3 regions of the Streptomyces sp. NPDC050625 genome follow, and region 3 is predicted to be linked to each of the others. Evidence: riboswitches for the same ligand, from Rfam matches in the RefSeq annotation. Region 3 holds a riboswitch; each other region holds the start of a gene.

Region 1 (5,254 bases), on a different contig from region 3:
CGTCCTGGCCCCAGGGGGTGGAGTAGACGGCGTCACCGTTGGCCGAGGTGCGCAGAAGGTTTCCGTCGAGGTTGCGCAGGTCGTCGTAGTCGGCGTTCCAGAACTGATCGGGACCGTTCCCGCAGGCGGACATCCACAGGGCGTTGGTGGCGGACTTGGTGTCCGTGGTGAGGCACTGGCCGGTGGCCGCGCTCACCAGCCGGCGGTACGTCCGCCCGGAGGGGTAGTCCTGCCACGTTTCGCCGCCCCAGTTCCAGTAGGTGCCCGGCGACTGGTTGCAGGAGCCCGACCATACCTTGTCGGTCACGGTCGACGCGGTGAGGCAGTTGCCCTCGTAGGCGTTCTTGTACGTCCAGTCGGTCGCCGCGGACGCGGTGGACAGCGAGCCCGCCACGGTGAGCATGAGGGCGGCGAGTCCCATGGGCACGGTCAGGCGCAGGGTCTTCAGCGGTTTCATGATCGCGAGAATTGAGGGCAGGGGAGGTGTCCATGCAAATCAAACGTGAACACGTCATGTCTCTTCGGTCATGTTCGCGCCAAGCTCGGCGACGGTGATCCATCCACGGCGACACGGTGGGCCCCGGGCCATCCACGGCGACACGGTGGGCCCCGGGCCACCCATGGCGAAACGGCGGGGCCCCGGGCCACCCAAGTGGATCTGCGACACTGGTACCGCCATGCCTAAGCCCGGAGAACTCACTTTCGTCGCCCCCCGCGGAGCCAAGCTGCCGCCGCGGCATCTTGCCGACCTCTCGCCCGCCGAGCGGAAGGAAGCCGTTGCCGCCGTCGGGGAGAAGCCGTTTCGTGCCAAGCAGCTGTCTCAGCACTACTTTGCGCGCTACGCGCACGACCCGGCCGAGTGGACCGACATCCCGGCCGCGTCTCGCGGCAAGCTGCAGGAAGCGCTGCTTCCCGAGCTGATGACCGTCGTGCGGCATCTGTCGACCGATCAGGGGACCACGCGCAAGACGCTGTGGCGGCTGTTCGACGGGACGCTCGTCGAGTCGGTGCTGATGCGGTACCCGGACCGGGTGACGATGTGCATCAGCTCGCAGGCGGGGTGCGGGATGAACTGCCCGTTCTGCGCGACCGGGCAGGCGGGGCTCGACCGGAATCTGTCCACCGCCGAGATCGTGCACCAGATCGTGGACGGGATGCGGGCGCTCAGGGACGGCGAGGTGCCCGGCGGCCCGGCCCGGCTGTCCAACATCGTGTTCATGGGCATGGGCGAGCCGCTCGCCAACTACAAGCGGGTCGTGGCGGCGATCCGTGCGCTCACCGATCCCGAGCCGGACGGGCTCGGGCTGTCGCAGCGCGGGATCACCGTGTCGACCGTCGGGCTCGTCCCGGCCATCCACCGCTTCGCCGACGAGGGCTTCAAGTGCCGGCTGGCGATCTCCCTGCACGCTCCCGACGACGAACTGCGCGACACCCTCGTCCCCGTGAACACGCGGTGGAAGGTGCGCGAGGTGCTCGACGCCGGATTCGAGTACGTCGCCAGGTCCGGCCGCCGGCTGTCCATCGAGTACGCGCTGATCCGGGACATCAACGACCAGGCCTGGCGCGGCGACCGGCTCGGCCGGCTGCTCAAGGGCAAGCCCGTGCACGTCAACCTCATCCCGCTGAACCCGACGCCGGGTTCCAAGTGGACCGCGTCGCGGCCGGAGGACGAGAAGGCGTTCGTCGAGGCCATCGCGGCTCATGGGGTGCCGGTCACCATCCGGGACACCCGTGGCCAGGAGATCGACGGAGCGTGTGGTCAGCTCGCGGCCACCGAGAGGTAATCTGGCTGAGTTCCATTGCGTCTCACCACATCTTCATATTCCGACAGGGGAGCGCCACAGCGCTGAGAGTGCGGCAATCGGGCCGCAGACCCTCTGAACCTCGCCCAGGTCATTCTGGGTAGGAAGTTCGGTCACTACTCAAGCTGTTGCGCCCTGCCCGGACAATCCGGGTAGGGCCGCGTCTCTTCCTGGTCAACCCCAGGAGGAATCCAGTGCACAACAAGACCTTCGTCGCCGTCGCCGTCGCCGTCGGGCTCGGTCTCGTCACGCTGTCCGCGTGCGGGTCGTCCGACGGCAAGGGGTCGGCCGACTCCAAGACCGTCACCCTCGTCAGCCACGACTCGTGGGCCGTCTCGAAGAACGTGCTCAAGGACTTCGAGAAGCAGTCCGGGTACAAGGTCAAGGTCCTCAACGACGGCGACGCGGGCCAGGCCGTCAACAAGGCGATCCTCACCAAGGACAACCCCCAGGGCGACGTCTTCTTCGGCGTCGACAACACCCTGCTCTCCCGCGCCCTCGACAACGGGCTGTTCCAGTCGTACGAGGCCAAGGGCTCCGACCTGATCCTGCCCCAGTACCGGGTCGACCAGGACAAGCACCGGGTCACGCCCATCGACACCGGCGACATCTGTGTCAACTACGACAAGGCCTACTTCGACAAGCACAAGCTGACCCCGCCGTCGTCCTTCGACGACCTGGTCAAGCCGGAGTACAAGAACCTCCTCGTCACGGAGAACGCGGCGACCTCCTCGCCCGGCCTCGGCTTCCTGCTCGGCAGCGCCGCGAAGTTCGGCGACGGCAACTGGCCGGACTACTGGAAGAAGCTGAAGGCCAACGGCGTCAAGGTGGTCGACGGCTGGGAGCAGGCCTACAACGAGGAGTTCTCCGGTTCGGCCGGCGGCAAGAAGGCGGGCGGCGACCGTCCGCTCGTCGTCTCGTACGCCTCCTCGCCGCCCGCCGAGGTCATCTTCGCCAAGCCGAAGCCCAGCACCGCCCCCACCGGCGTGGCCACCGGCACCTGCTTCCGGCAGACCGAGTACGCGGGCCTGCTGAGCAACGCCCGCAACACCAAGGGCGCCAAGGCGTTCCTCGACTTCCTGGTCGGCAAGGAGTTCCAGGAGGACATGCCGCTCAACATGTTCGTCTACCCGGTGCGCGAGGGCGCCCAGGTGCCCGCCGAGTTCGTGAAGTACGGCCCGCAGGCCAAGGACCCGGAGACCATGGCCCCCGAAAAGATCGCCGCCAACCGTGACCAGTGGGTCAAGTCGTGGACGTCGCTCGTACTGAAGTAGCCAAGGGCCGTACGGGGAACGCGGCGCGGCTCGGACTGATGGCCGGGCCGGTCGCGTTCTTCGCGCTGTTCTTCGCCTACCCCGTCGCCGCGATCGTCGCCCGCGGTCTGAAGGCCGACGGCGTCTGGCGGTTCGGGCGGATCACGGACGTACTCGCGCAGTCCGACATCCGGCACGTGCTGTGGTTCACCACCTGGCAGGCGCTCGCCTCCACCGCGCTCACCCTGCTGGTCGCGCTGCCCGCCGCGTATGTCTTCGCGCGCCTCGACTTTCCGGGCAAGCAGGTCCTGCGGGCCGTCGTCACCGTCCCGTTCGTGCTGCCCACCGTCGTCGTCGGTACGGCGTTCCTCGCGCTGGTCGGCCGGGGCGGGCTGCTCGACGACCTGTGGGGCGTACGGCTGGACACGACCGTGTGGGCGATCCTGCTGGCGCACGTCTTCTTCAACTACGCGGTCGTCGTCCGCACGGTGGGCGGTCTGTGGTCGCAGCTCGACCCGCGCCAGGAGGAGGCCGCCCGGATGCTGGGCACCTCGCCCCTGGCGGCCTGGCGCAAGGTGACCCTCCTGGCGCTGGCGCCCGCCGTGGCCGCCGCCGCGCTGATGGTGTTCCTGTTCACCTTCACCTCCTTCGGTGTGGTGCAGATCCTCGGCGGTCCGACCTTCTCGACCCTCGAAGTCGAGATCTACCGGCAGACCTCCGAGATCTTCGACCTCTCCACGGCCGCCGTCCTCACGATCGTCCAGTTCGTCGCGGTGGGCGCCATCCTCGCCGTGCACGCGTGGACCGTACGGCGCCGGGAGACGGCGCTGCGGCTGGTGGACGCGTCGGTGACGGCGCGCCGGCCGCGCGGGGCGGGGCAGTGGGCGCTGCTGGCCGGTGTCCTCGCCACGGTCGCCGTGCTCCTCGTCCTGCCGCTCGCGGTCCTGGTGCAGCGTTCCTTCGACACCCCCGGCTTCAGCTACTACCGGGCGCTGACCCGCGACGACGGCGGTACGTTCCTGGTGGCGCCGATCAGCGCGATCGGGAACTCGCTCCAGTACGCCGTCGCCGCCACCGCCATCGCCGTGGTCATCGGCGCCCTCGCCGCCGCCGCGCTCGCCCGCCGTGACGCCGGCCGGATCGTCCGCGGCTTCGACGCGCTGCTGATGCTGCCGCTGGGCGTGTCCGCGGTGACCGTCGGCTTCGGATTCCTCATCGCCCTCGACAAGCCGCCGCTGGATCTGCGTCAGTCCTGGATCCTCGTGCCGCTCGCGCAGGCGCTGGTCGGTGTGCCCTTCGTCGTACGGACCATGCTGCCCGTGCTGCGAGCGGTGGACGGGCGGCTTCGGGAGGCGGCGGCCGTGCTCGGGGCGTCGCCGTGGCGGGTGTGGCGGGAGGTCGATCTGCCGATGGTGCGGCGGGCGCTGCTGATCGCTGCCGGGTTCGCCTTCGCCGTGTCGCTGGGGGAGTTCGGCGCGACCGTGTTCATCGCGCGGCCCGACAACCCGACGCTGCCCGTCGCGGTGGCGCGGCTCCTCGGCCGGCCCGGTGATCTCAACTACGGGCAGGCGATGGCCCTGTCGACGATTCTGATGGTGGTGTGCGCGGTGGCGCTGCTGGTGCTCGAACGGCTGCGGACCGACCGGACGGGGGAGTTCTGATGCTGCTGAGCCTTGAGTCCGCGACCGTGCGCTTCGGCGGGCGGGCCGTGCTCGACGCCGTCGATCTCGATGTCTGCGAGCACGAGATCGTGTGTGTGCTCGGGCCCAGCGGCAGCGGCAAGTCGACGCTGCTGCGGGCGGTGGCCGGGCTCCAGCCGCTGGACCTCGGACGGGTGTCGCTCGACGGGCGCGACCAGGGCCGGGTCCCCGCGCACAAGCGGGGGGTCGGGCTGATGTTCCAGGACCATCAGCTGTTCCCGCAGCGTGACGTGGGCGGCAACGTGGCGTTCGGGCTGCGGATGCGCGGGGAGGCCAAGGGGGAACAGGACGCCCAGGTACGGGAGTTGCTGGAGCTCGTGGGGCTTCCGGGCGCCGCCCGCCGGGCCGTCGCCGGGCTGTCCGGCGGTGAGCAGCAGCGGGTGGCGCTGGCCCGGGCCCTCGCGCCCCGGCCCCGGCTGCTGATGCTGGACGAGCCGCTCGGCCAGCTGGACCGTTCGCTGCGGGAACGGCTGGTCGTCGAACTCCGGGAGCTGTTCGG
Region 2 (5,254 bases), on a different contig from region 3:
CCCGTCGGCCGCCAGCGTCGGATGCATCACCTTGAGCGCGAGCACCCGGTCCAGACGGGTGTCCAGGGCCCGGTAGACCGTGGCCATCCCGCCGACCGCGATCCGCGCCTCGACGCGATAACGGCCGTCGAGCACCTGCCCGACGAGAGGGTCCTGAAGGGTCGTATCCACGCAGGTGAGTGTACGAGCCGCGACCGACAGGGCCGGGGGTTACGCCGATCCGGGGACGGAATGCAGCAGAGCTGTGACTGTTGTGCGACTAGAAGGCGGGGCGCTCGGGATCCAGGTGTGCGCGCCCCTCGGAGGGGGAGGAGGCCTCCGCGAAGTGCCGGGGCGGGATGCGGCCCGCCCGGCGTGCCAGCCGGCCCGCCTCCACCGCGTGCTTCATCGCCTCCGCCATCAGCACCGGCTCCTGGGCCCGCGTCACCGCCGAGGCGAGCATCACACCCGCGCACCCCAATTCCATCGCCAGCGCCACGTCCGAGGCGGTGCCGGCCCCCGCGTCCAGGATCACCGGCACGCGCGCGTGCTCGACGATCAGCTGGAAGTTGTGCGGATTGCGGATGCCGAGCCCGGAGCCGATCGGCGAGCCCAGCGGCATGACCGCGGCGCAGCCGACGTCCTCCAGCTTCCGGGCCAGCACGGGGTCGTCATTGGTGTACGGCAGGACGGTGAAGCCGTCGTCCACCAGCGTCTCCGCCGCGTCCAGCAGCTCGACCGGATCCGGCAGCAGCGTCCGCTCGTCGGCGATGACCTCCAGCTTGATCAGATCGGTGCCCAGCGCCTCCCGCGCCAGCCGCGCCGTGAGCACGGCCTCACCCGCGGTGAAACACCCCGCCGTGTTCGGCAGCACCCGGATGCCGAGCCGCTCCAGCACCGACAGCACGGAGCCGTGCACCCCGGGATCGACCCGCCGCATCGCTACCGTCGTCAGCTCCGTGCCGGAGGCGACCAGTGCCCGCTCCAGCACATCCAGGCTGGGCGCACCGCCCGTACCCATGATCAGCCGGGAGGAGAGGGGCGTACCACCGAGGACAAAGGGATCGTCGGCCATGGGTCAGCCTCCTTGCACGGCGGTGAGGACTTCGACGCGGTCTCCCTCGCGCAGGGCCGTGGCGGACCACTGCGCGCGCGGGACGACGGTTTCGTTGAGCGCGGCGGCCACTCCGCGCGGTGCCGCGGTGAGCGACCGCACCAGGGTGTCGAGAGCGGTGCCGGGCGCGACCTCCCGGCGCTCCCCGTTGACCGAGATGTTCATGCGGGCTGCTCCGAAGGGACCGGGGCCGACGGGACGGCGACTGCGTTTCCGAACCGCTGCGGTGTGAAGGGGCGGGCCAGGTCCGGGAGTTCACCCGTGACCAGGACGTGGGCCATGACATCGCCGGTGACCGGTGTGAGCAGCACGCCGTTGCGGAAGTGCCCGGTGGCCATCAGCAGCCCGTCGAGCGCGGTCGGACCGAGCATCGGCGCGTTGTCCGGGGAGCCGGGGCGCAGTCCGGCCTGCGTCTCCACCAGCGGCAGCTCGGTGATCCCCGGCATCAGCTCATGGGCGTCCCGCAGCAGTTCGTACACACCGCCCGCGGTCACCGTCGTGTCCCAGCCCAGCTCCTCGCTCGTCGCCCCCACGACCAGCTCGCCGTTCTCCCGGGGCACCAGGTAGACATGCCCGCCGCGCACCACGGCCCGTACGGTACGGCTCAGGAAGGGCGCGTACCGCCGAGGCACCGTCAGCCGCACCACCTGCCCCTTCACCGGCCGCACCGGCGGCAGCAGACCGTCCGGCACGCCCGCGAGCCGCCCGCTCAGGCTGCCGGCCGCGAGCACCACCCGGTCCGCGCCCAGGACGTCTCCCTCACGGGTGACGACACCGGCGGCCCGGTCCCGTACGACCGACAGCCGCTCCGCCCACGTGCGGTGGAACACCACCCCCGCGCGCTCGCACGCGGCCACCAGCGCGGCCGTCAGCCGCCGCGGATCGATCTGATCGTCGCCGTCCACCCGCAGCCCGCCGCGCACACCGGGCGCGAGCATCGGCTCCAGGCGCCGGCACTCCCGCCCCGACAGCCACTCGGACTCCAGGCCCGACCGCTGCTGCAGGGCGTGCAGTTCGCGCAGATGGGCGCGGTCGTCGGCGTCCAGCGCGACGGCGAGCGTGCCGCACCGCCGGTAGCCGACGTCGTGGCCGGTGACCTCGGTGAGCTCGGCCACGAAGTCCGGATAGCGGCGGGCCGAGGCGAGGTTCAGGCCCAGCAGGGTCTGCTCGCCGTAGTGCAGTTCCGTGACCGCGGCCAGCATCCCGGCCGCCACCTGGGCGGCCCCGCCGCCCGGCTCGGGATCCACCACGGCGGTGACGAGCCCGCGCTGCGCGGCCCGCCAGGCCGTGACCAGGCCGATGATTCCGCCCCCCACGACGAGGACGTCTGACGTACGTGACGACATGGGCGTCCAGCCCCTCCCTTCGCCGGCATGACCCGGATCAGGTTCGTACGGTCGGAGGCCGCCAGCCTCCCTCTCAGCCCGGTGCGTCCGGGCTCCCGCGAGTGCTTGTACGGTGGCCACCCTAGCCCGCGGAGCTTCGCCCGGGTAAGGGAGCCTCCGTCCACGGCCCGATCGGGAGGCGCGGCGGGCCCAGCGGAACGAGCGTTGTGGAGCAGGTCACCCAGCACGCCCCCTGACTGACAGTTTGTCAGTTGTCTATGGTGATCTGGTGAGCGAGCAGACGCAGCAACGGGGCACGTCACAGGCACGGCGCGTGGTCGTCGTCGGCGCGGGCATGGCCGGGGTGCAGACCGCGGTCGCCCTGCGGGAACAGGGCTTCACCGGCACCGTCACGCTGATCGGCGCGGAGCCGCACCAGCCCTACGACCGGCCGCCGCTGTCCAAGGCCGTGCTGCTCGGCAAGGCCGAGGGCTCCGCCTTCGACGTCGACTTCGAGTCGCTCGGCATCGAACTGCGACTGGGGTGCGAGGCGGACGGCGCGCGCCCCGCCGACCACGAGCTGGACACCGAGTCCGGGCCCGTTCCGTACGACGTCCTGGTCGTCGCGACCGGCGCCGAACCGATCCGCCTGCCCGGCACGGAGGGCGTCCCCGGAGTGCATCTGCTGCGCACCTTGGACGACGCCGAACGGCTGCGGCCCGTGCTCTCCCAGCAGCACGACATCGTGGTCGTCGGCGCGGGCTGGATCGGCGCCGAGTTCGCCACGGCGGCCCGCGAGGCGGGCTGTGCGGTGACGGTCGTCGAGGCCGCCGACCGCCCCCTCGCGGGAGCCCTTCCCGCCGAGGTGGCCGCGCCGATGACCGCCTGGTACGCCGACAGCGGAGCCGCGCTGCGCACCCACGCGCGCGTGGAGCGCATCGAGCCGGGCGCGGTGGTGCTCGACGACGGCGCGCGGCTGCCCGCGGGCGCCGTCGTGGTCGGCATCGGCGCGCGCCCCGCCACCGACTGGCTCACCGGCTCCGGCATCGAACTCGGCGCGCACCGCGAGATCGTGGCCGACGACCATCTGCGCGCCTCCACCCCCGACGTGTACGCGGTCGGCGACTGCGCCTCCTTCCCGTCGGCCCGGTACGGCGAGCGGCTGCTCGTCCACCACTGGGACAACGCCCTCCAGGGCCCGCGCACGGTCGCCGCCAACATCATCGGCGAGGAACCGGCCGTCTACGACCCCGTGCCCTACTTCTGGTCCGAGCAGTTCGGCCGCTTCGTCCAGTACGCCGGTCACCACGCGTCCGCCGACACGCTGCTGTGGCGCGGCGACCCGCTCGGGCCCGCCTGGACCGTCTGCTGGCTCCGCGAGGGCCGCCTCGTCGCCCTGCTGGCGGTGGGCCGGCCACGGGACCTGGCCCAGGGGCGGCGGCTGATCGAGGCGGGCACGCCGGTGGTCGCGGAGCTGCTGACGGATCCGGCGCGGCCCTTGAAACAGGCCGCGGCACGGTAGTGAAAAAGCCCAGCTCGGACGGGCCCGGCTTCCGAGTGTCAGTCCGGGATGGCAGGCTGTTTCCGTGACCGAGATTGACGCAAAGATCGATGCTCTCGTCCCCGCCTGGCTCACGCTGCCCGACATCGCCGAACAACTCGGCGTCGAGGTGACACGTGTGCGGCAGCTGGTCAAGGAGGGCCAGCTCATCGCCGTACGCCGTGGCGAGAACCGCGCGCTGCACGTCCCCGCCGCCTTCATCGACGAGGACAAGGTGGTCAAGGGCCTGTCCGGGACCCTGACGCTGCTGCGGGACGACGGCTTCACGGACGAAGAGATGCTGGAGTGGCTCTTCACTCCCGACCCGAGCCTGCCCGGCACCCCCGCCCAGGCACTGAGTGAGAACCGCGGCACGGAGGTGAAGCGCCGCGCCCAGGCGCTCGCCGTCTGATCCCAACACACCGATACGCCGCAGCGACGTACGCCGAGGGGCCGTGGCCCGGCCCGGCCCCTGGGTGGCGTGCGCCCGCGCCGCCATCGCATCGGACCGCATCGCATCGCCATCGGACCGCATCGCATCGCTTCGCTTCGCACCGACAACCGGGGGAGTCAACCCATGCCCGACACCGCAAGCGCACGTGCCCGTCTCGCCGACGCCCGGGTCTACCTCTGCACGGACGCCCGCAGACGGCAGGGCGACCTCGCCGAGTTCCTGGACGCGGTGCTGGCCGGCGGCGTCGACATCGTGCAGCTGCGGGACAAGGGCATGGAGGCGGCCGAGGAACTGGAGCACCTCCAGGTGTTCGCCGAGGCCTGCGCACGGCACGGCAGGCTGCTCGCGGTCAACGACCGCGCGGACGTCGCCCACGCCGCCGCCTCCGACGTGCTCCACCTGGGCCAGGGGGACCTTCCGGTGCCCGCCGCCCGGGCCGTGCTCGGCGACGAGGTGCTGATCGGCCGGTCCACCCACGCCGAGCGGGAGGCCGCCGCGGCCGCGGTGCAGGAAGGCGTGGACTACTTCTGCACGGGCCCCTGCTGGCCGACTCCCACGAAGCCCGGCCGCCACGCCCCCGGCCTCGACCTGGTCCGCCACACCGCCTCCCTCGGCACCGAGCGTCCCTGGTTCGCGATCGGCGGCATCGACCTCGGCAACCTCGACGAGGTGATCGACGCGGGCGCCCGCCGGGTGGTCGTCGTCCGTGCGATCACGGAGGCGGAAGACCCGGGAGCGGCGGCGGCCGAGTTCCGGAAGCGGCTGCGGCAGGTGTAGTACCCGTCACTGTCCGTATTCCTGCCCGTCTGCTGTCCAAGGAGTGGACAGAAGGTCGACAAAAC
Region 3 (5,254 bases):
CGCCTTCGGCAGTTCACTGATGGGCGCTTTTACCGGATACCGGACCCACCAAAGAGCCCTTCGGCTGCTTGGGGAGGCGCACCGTACCGCGTCCCAGGCGCGCCCCGGCAAGAGCAACGGCCCGGTCCAGCTCGACGTGACGTTCGAGTGGAGGCGCCTCCTCTGCGCCCTCGTAGCTGTCTACGGCCCGCTCCTCGTCATCTGGGCACTGTCAAGGTAAGCGTGCCCGGCGCTGCCCCCCATTGAAGGACAGCGCCTGAACGCACATCAATCCGCAAGCGGCAGGTACACCCGGTTCCCGCCGGCCGCGAACTCCTTCGACTTCTGGAGCATCCCCTCCGCGACCTCCTCCGGCGACGCCCCCTCAGCCGCCCCGCCACCGAATCGCTCTGTGATGGATTGGCTGATTTTCATCGAGCAGAACTTCGGCCCGCACATCGAGCAGAAGTGAGCGGTCTTGGCCGGCTCCGCCGGCAGGGTCTCGTCGTGGAACTCCCGTGCCGTGTCCGGGTCCAGGGCGAGGTTGAACTGGTCCTCCCACCGGAACTCGAAGCGCGCGTCGGACAGAGCGTCGTCCCACTCCTGCGCACCAGGGTGCCCCTTGGCGAGGTCGGCTGCGTGGGCGGCGATCTTGTAGGTGATGACGCCGGTCTTGACGTCGTCACGGTTGGGCAGGCCCAAGTGCTCCTTGGGCGTGACATAGCAGAGCATGGCCGTGCCCCACCAGGCGATCATCGCGGCACCGATGCCGGAGGTGATGTGGTCGTACGCCGGCGCGACGTCCGTCGTCAGCGGGCCGAGCGTATAGAACGGAGCTTCATCGCAGATCTCCTGCTGAAGGTCGATGTTCTCCTTGATCTTGTGCATCGGGACGTGTCCCGGCCCCTCGATCATGGTCTGAACATCAAAACGCTTGGCGATCCGGTTGAGTTCCCCGAGCGTTCGGAGTTCCGCGAATTGCGCCTCGTCGTTGGCGTCGGCGATCGAACCCGGCCGAAGGCCGTCGCCCAGCGAGTACGTGACGTCGTAGGCGGCGAGGATCTCGCAGAGTTCCTCGAAGTTCTCGTACAGGAACGACTCCTTGTGGTGCGCGAGGCACCAGGCCGCCATGATCGAGCCGCCGCGCGAGACGATGCCGGTCTTGCGGTTCGCCGTGAGCGGGACGTACGGCAGGCGGACGCCCGCGTGGACCGTCATGTAGTCCACGCCCTGCTCGGCCTGCTCGATGACCGTGTCCTTGTAGATCTCCCAGGTCAGTTCCTCGGCCCTGCCGTCGACCTTCTCCAGGGCCTGATAGAGCGGCACCGTGCCGATGGGGACGGGGGAGTTGCGCAGCACCCACTCGCGGGTGGTGTGGATGTTGCGGCCGGTGGACAGGTCCATGACCGTGTCGGCGCCCCAGCGGGTCGCCCAGGTCATCTTCTCGACCTCCTCCTCGATGGAGGACGTCACCGCGGAGTTGCCGATGTTGGCGTTGACCTTCACCAGGAACCGCTTGCCGATGATCATCGGCTCGATCTCCGGGTGGTTGACGTTGGCGGGCAGCACGGCCCGGCCTGCCGCGATCTCCTCACGGACGACCTCGGGAGCAACGTTCTCCCGCACGGCCACGAACTCCATCTCCGGCGTGATCTCCCCCCGGCGCGCATACGCGAGCTGGGTGACCGCCGTGCCGGCACGGCCGCGGCGCGGCAGACGCGGGCGTCCGGGGAAGACCGCGTCGAGGTTGCGCAGACCGCCGCGGGGAGAAGTGTGCTTGACCCCGTCGTCCTCGGGACGGACGGGACGGCCCGCGTACTCCTCGGTGTCACCACGGGCGATGATCCAGTTCTCCCGCAGCGGCGGTAGGCCCCTGCGGACGTCCGTCTCGACGAGCGGATCGGTGTACGGGCCGGAGGTGTCGTACAGCGTGACCGACTGCCCGTTGGTGAGGTGCACCTGACGAACCGGCACACGTACATCGGAGCGTGAGCCCTCGACATACCCCTTGTGCCAGCCGATGGACTTCCCGGCCTCACCCTGGGCAGGGTTCTGCATGGAGGCAGGCGTGCGTGCGTCCTTGTTGGTCATGAGACCTACTCCCTACGCCGGCATTACCCGGTAACAGGTTCAGCGGTCGACGCAGCGGTTTCCGTCTCGGCCGGCGTTTCATGTGAAACATCACTCTGTTCCACGTGAAACATCGCAAATACGGAGGTCAGCGCCCTCTCAGCCCGGTGCTCCGAGCTCCCGCGTGTGCAAAGGTGCCTCCACGCTAGCGTCAATTCGGCCGCGGTGAACAGAGGGCCCCTACCGTTCTTGCGATGATCTGGCGGTGACCACGACACGGCAGTACCCCTACCCGCCTCCCGAGCCGCCGCACCGTCCCGGCCCCGGACAGCGCGGCGGACACGAGCACGAGGGCCACGGTGGCGGTGACGAGAACCACCACGGGCACGGCCATGGACAGACCCCAGGACACGGGAACGGCGGCGGCCACGGCCACTCGCACAGCCACAGCCACGGCCCCGCCGCGCCCGTCTCCCAGCATCTGCGCAAGGTCATCGCGGCGATCCTGATCCCGTTCACCGCGGCGGTCGTGGTCGGACTCGTCGTGCTCTGGCCCGGTGGAGCCCCGTCACACCAGCGCACGGGAGTCGGCTTCGACCGGCAGACGCAGCAGGCCACGGTCACCAAGGTCGTCGAGCTGAGCTGCAAGTCGGTGAACGCCTCGGGGCAGGCCCCGACGGGCGACACCTCCACCGCCGAGGGCAACTCCGCTCAGCAGGAGGCGAACGGCACCTGCAAGAAGGCGACGATCCAGGTCGACACCGGCAAGGACAAGGGCCGTACGTTCACGGAGATCGTGCAGCCGGACCAGTCACGGCAGTTGCACGAGGGCGAGAAGGTCGTGGTCGCCTATGAGCCCTCGGCGCCCAAGGACCTGCAGTACTCGGTCACCGATGTGAACCGGAAGTTCCCGATGGCGCTGCTCGCCGGGATCTTCGCGCTCGCCGTCGTGGTGGTGGGCCGGTTGCGCGGTGTCATGGCGCTGGTCGCGCTGGCCGTCAGCTTCATGGTGCTGACCCTCTTCATCCTGCCCGCGATCCTGCAGGGCTCGAACCCACTGGTCGTGGCGGTGGTCGGGTCGAGCGCCATCATGCTGATCGCGCTCTATATGTGCCACGGCCTGTCGGCCCGCACCTCGGTCGCGGTGCTCGGCACGCTGGTGTCGCTCCTGCTGATCGGCATCCTGGGCTCGGAGTTCATCGACTGGGCCGCGCTGACGGGCAACACCGATGACAACACCGGTCTGATCCATGGCCTGTATCCGTCGATCGACATGAGCGGTCTGCTGCTGGCCGGCGTCATCATCGGTTCGCTCGGTGTCCTGGACGACGTGACGGTGACCCAGACCTCGGCGGTGTGGGAACTGCACGAGGCCAATCCATCGATGGGCTGGCGCGGGCTGTACCGGGCGGGCATCCGCATCGGCCGTGATCACATCGCGTCCGTCGTCAACACGCTCGTACTCGCCTATGCCGGTGCCGCGCTGCCGCTGCTGCTGCTCTTCTCGATCGCGCAGAGCAGCGTGACGACCGTCGCCAACAGCGAACTGGTGGCGGAGGAGATAGTGCGCACCCTGGTGGGCTCGATCGGCCTCGTCGCCTCGGTGCCGGTCACCACGGCCCTGGCCGCCCTCGTGGTGTCGGCCGACCGGCCAGGACAGGGGGCGGGGAAGGCGGGGAAGCCGGCCGAGGTCCAGTCGGCCGCGACGCGCGGCGGCCGGGGACGACGGCGCAAGAGGTGACACTCCGGTAGAAACGGTGACCCATGAGGAGAACCGGCGCCCAATGAGGAGAAGCGTTACTGCAGTGCTCCGCACGTCACTGTGGGGCGCCTCGCCCTCCATGCCGTAGCGCGTCAGCCTGCGCTCTGCTCCTCGGCCAGGATGCGGACCAGAGCCTCGTCGAGATGGGCGTCGAAGTCCTCCAGCGCCCCCTCCTGGCCGAGCGGCACCAACTTGTCCGTACGGTCCAGGAAGGCCACCAGCGGCGGCGCCGAGGACCGGAACACCGCCTGGTCGCCACCGACCTGAAGCCGGATCAGCACCTCTCCCAGTACATCCGTGTCGGCAGGCGCGATGTGCACATCACCGTCCCCGCACGGCCGGCCCACCCCGTCGATCAGCAGTTCCCGTCCGAAGGCCCACGTCACCGGGGCATCTCCGGGTAGATGGAAGGTCAGCCGCACGGCATAGGGGTCACAAGTCTCGTAACGCAACTCCACCGGAATGCGAAAGGAGAGCTCCTCGGACACGAGAAAGCTCATCATGACCTCTGCCTGTACGGACTCGCGCATCGCCTACCCCGTCTTATGACACCGACCGGCCGGATTGATTCCTTTGACGCTGGTCAAATCTTGCAGAAAGTACACGTGAGATCACAAGGAGTGAGTTTTCAGATACTGATAGAGATCGCCAGTGTCCCCAGATGCCGTCCGACCTCGGCCTGCAGTTGCCGGGCCGCGGGCAGCAGCCGGTCCGCCTGGTGGGCGGGCAGGGACAGGGCCATCGTGGCCGCCGTGGTGCCGACCGTGATGGGGATCGCCGCGCAGACCGTCCCCAGCGCGTACTCCTGCCGCTCCGTCACCGGCTCCATCCGGCGCATCCGGTCCAGCCGCCGCAGCAGGCTCCGGCCGTCGCGCACGGTGTACGGGGTGAGGGGTTGCACCGGGTAGCGGTCCAGGTGGTCGAGGCGCGCGGCCTCGTCCATCTGGGACAGCAGACACTGCCCGATCGAGTGCGCGTGCCCGGTTTCGCGGAAGTCGGCCCACTCCTCGACCGCCGGGTTGCCCGGGGTGTCGGAAACGCACATGACCTCGATCTCGCCGTCCTGGTACATCGCGTAGTACACCGGTACACCAATGGAATCGCGCCATTGCGCGAGCACGGCCGAGACCGCGCTGCGACGTTTCTGCTGCGCCCCGCTGCTGCCCAGCCGCTCGGCCGCCTCACCGAGGAAGAACAGGCCCTTGTCACGGCGGAGATAGCCCTCGTGCACGAGGGTGCGCAACAGGTGGTAGGCCGTCGGGAGCGCCAGGCCGGTCTCGCGGGCCAGTTGCTTGGCGGGAGCGCCGTACTCGTGCTCGGCGACCGTTTCCAGCAGCCGCATCGCCCGTTGCACGGAACCGATGAGGGTCGCGGAGTGCGGCTGCTCGGGGACCGCCGCGGAGGTCGGCCGCTGCGCGGGGGGTGTGGAGGAGCGCGGCTGTG

The links. Region 3 has a riboswitch for thiamine pyrophosphate ahead of thiC (phosphomethylpyrimidine synthase ThiC). Riboswitches for the same ligand answer to the same signal wherever they lie in the genome.
Region 1: it holds a riboswitch for thiamine pyrophosphate, as region 3 does, so the genes downstream of both, AB0I54_RS26720 (thiamine ABC transporter substrate-binding protein) here and thiC (phosphomethylpyrimidine synthase ThiC) in region 3, are expected to answer to the same signal.
Region 2: it holds a riboswitch for thiamine pyrophosphate, as region 3 does, so the genes downstream of both, thiO (glycine oxidase ThiO) here and thiC (phosphomethylpyrimidine synthase ThiC) in region 3, are expected to answer to the same signal.

What each region holds. Positions count from the first base shown of each region.
Region 1 covers NZ_JBFAIQ010000013.1:96,262-101,515, reverse strand. The annotation lists gene AB0I54_RS26730 (hypothetical protein) at 1-457, opposite strand, end outside; gene rlmN (23S rRNA (adenine(2503)-C(2))-methyltransferase RlmN) at 678-1,784, shown strand; TPP riboswitch at 1,820-1,927, shown strand; gene AB0I54_RS26720 (thiamine ABC transporter substrate-binding protein) at 1,997-3,076, shown strand; gene AB0I54_RS26715 (iron ABC transporter permease) at 3,115-4,716, shown strand; gene AB0I54_RS26710 (ABC transporter ATP-binding protein) at 4,716-5,254, shown strand, end outside.
Region 2 covers NZ_JBFAIQ010000007.1:73,955-79,208, forward strand. The annotation lists gene pknB (Stk1 family PASTA domain-containing Ser/Thr kinase) at 1-171, opposite strand, end outside; gene AB0I54_RS18355 (thiazole synthase) at 260-1,054, opposite strand; gene thiS (sulfur carrier protein ThiS) at 1,058-1,258, opposite strand; gene thiO (glycine oxidase ThiO) at 1,255-2,439, opposite strand; TPP riboswitch at 2,437-2,548, opposite strand; gene AB0I54_RS18370 (FAD-dependent oxidoreductase) at 2,708-3,940, shown strand; gene AB0I54_RS18375 (Rv2175c family DNA-binding protein) at 4,005-4,370, shown strand; gene thiE (thiamine phosphate synthase) at 4,536-5,189, shown strand.
Region 3 covers NZ_JBFAIQ010000005.1:16,211-21,464, forward strand. The annotation lists gene AB0I54_RS13325 (hypothetical protein) at 1-220, shown strand, start outside; gene thiC (phosphomethylpyrimidine synthase ThiC) at 268-2,070, opposite strand; TPP riboswitch at 2,063-2,243, opposite strand; gene AB0I54_RS13335 (YibE/F family protein) at 2,315-3,790, shown strand; gene AB0I54_RS13340 (SsgA family sporulation/cell division regulator) at 3,904-4,341, opposite strand; gene AB0I54_RS13345 (helix-turn-helix domain-containing protein) at 4,440-5,254, opposite strand, start outside.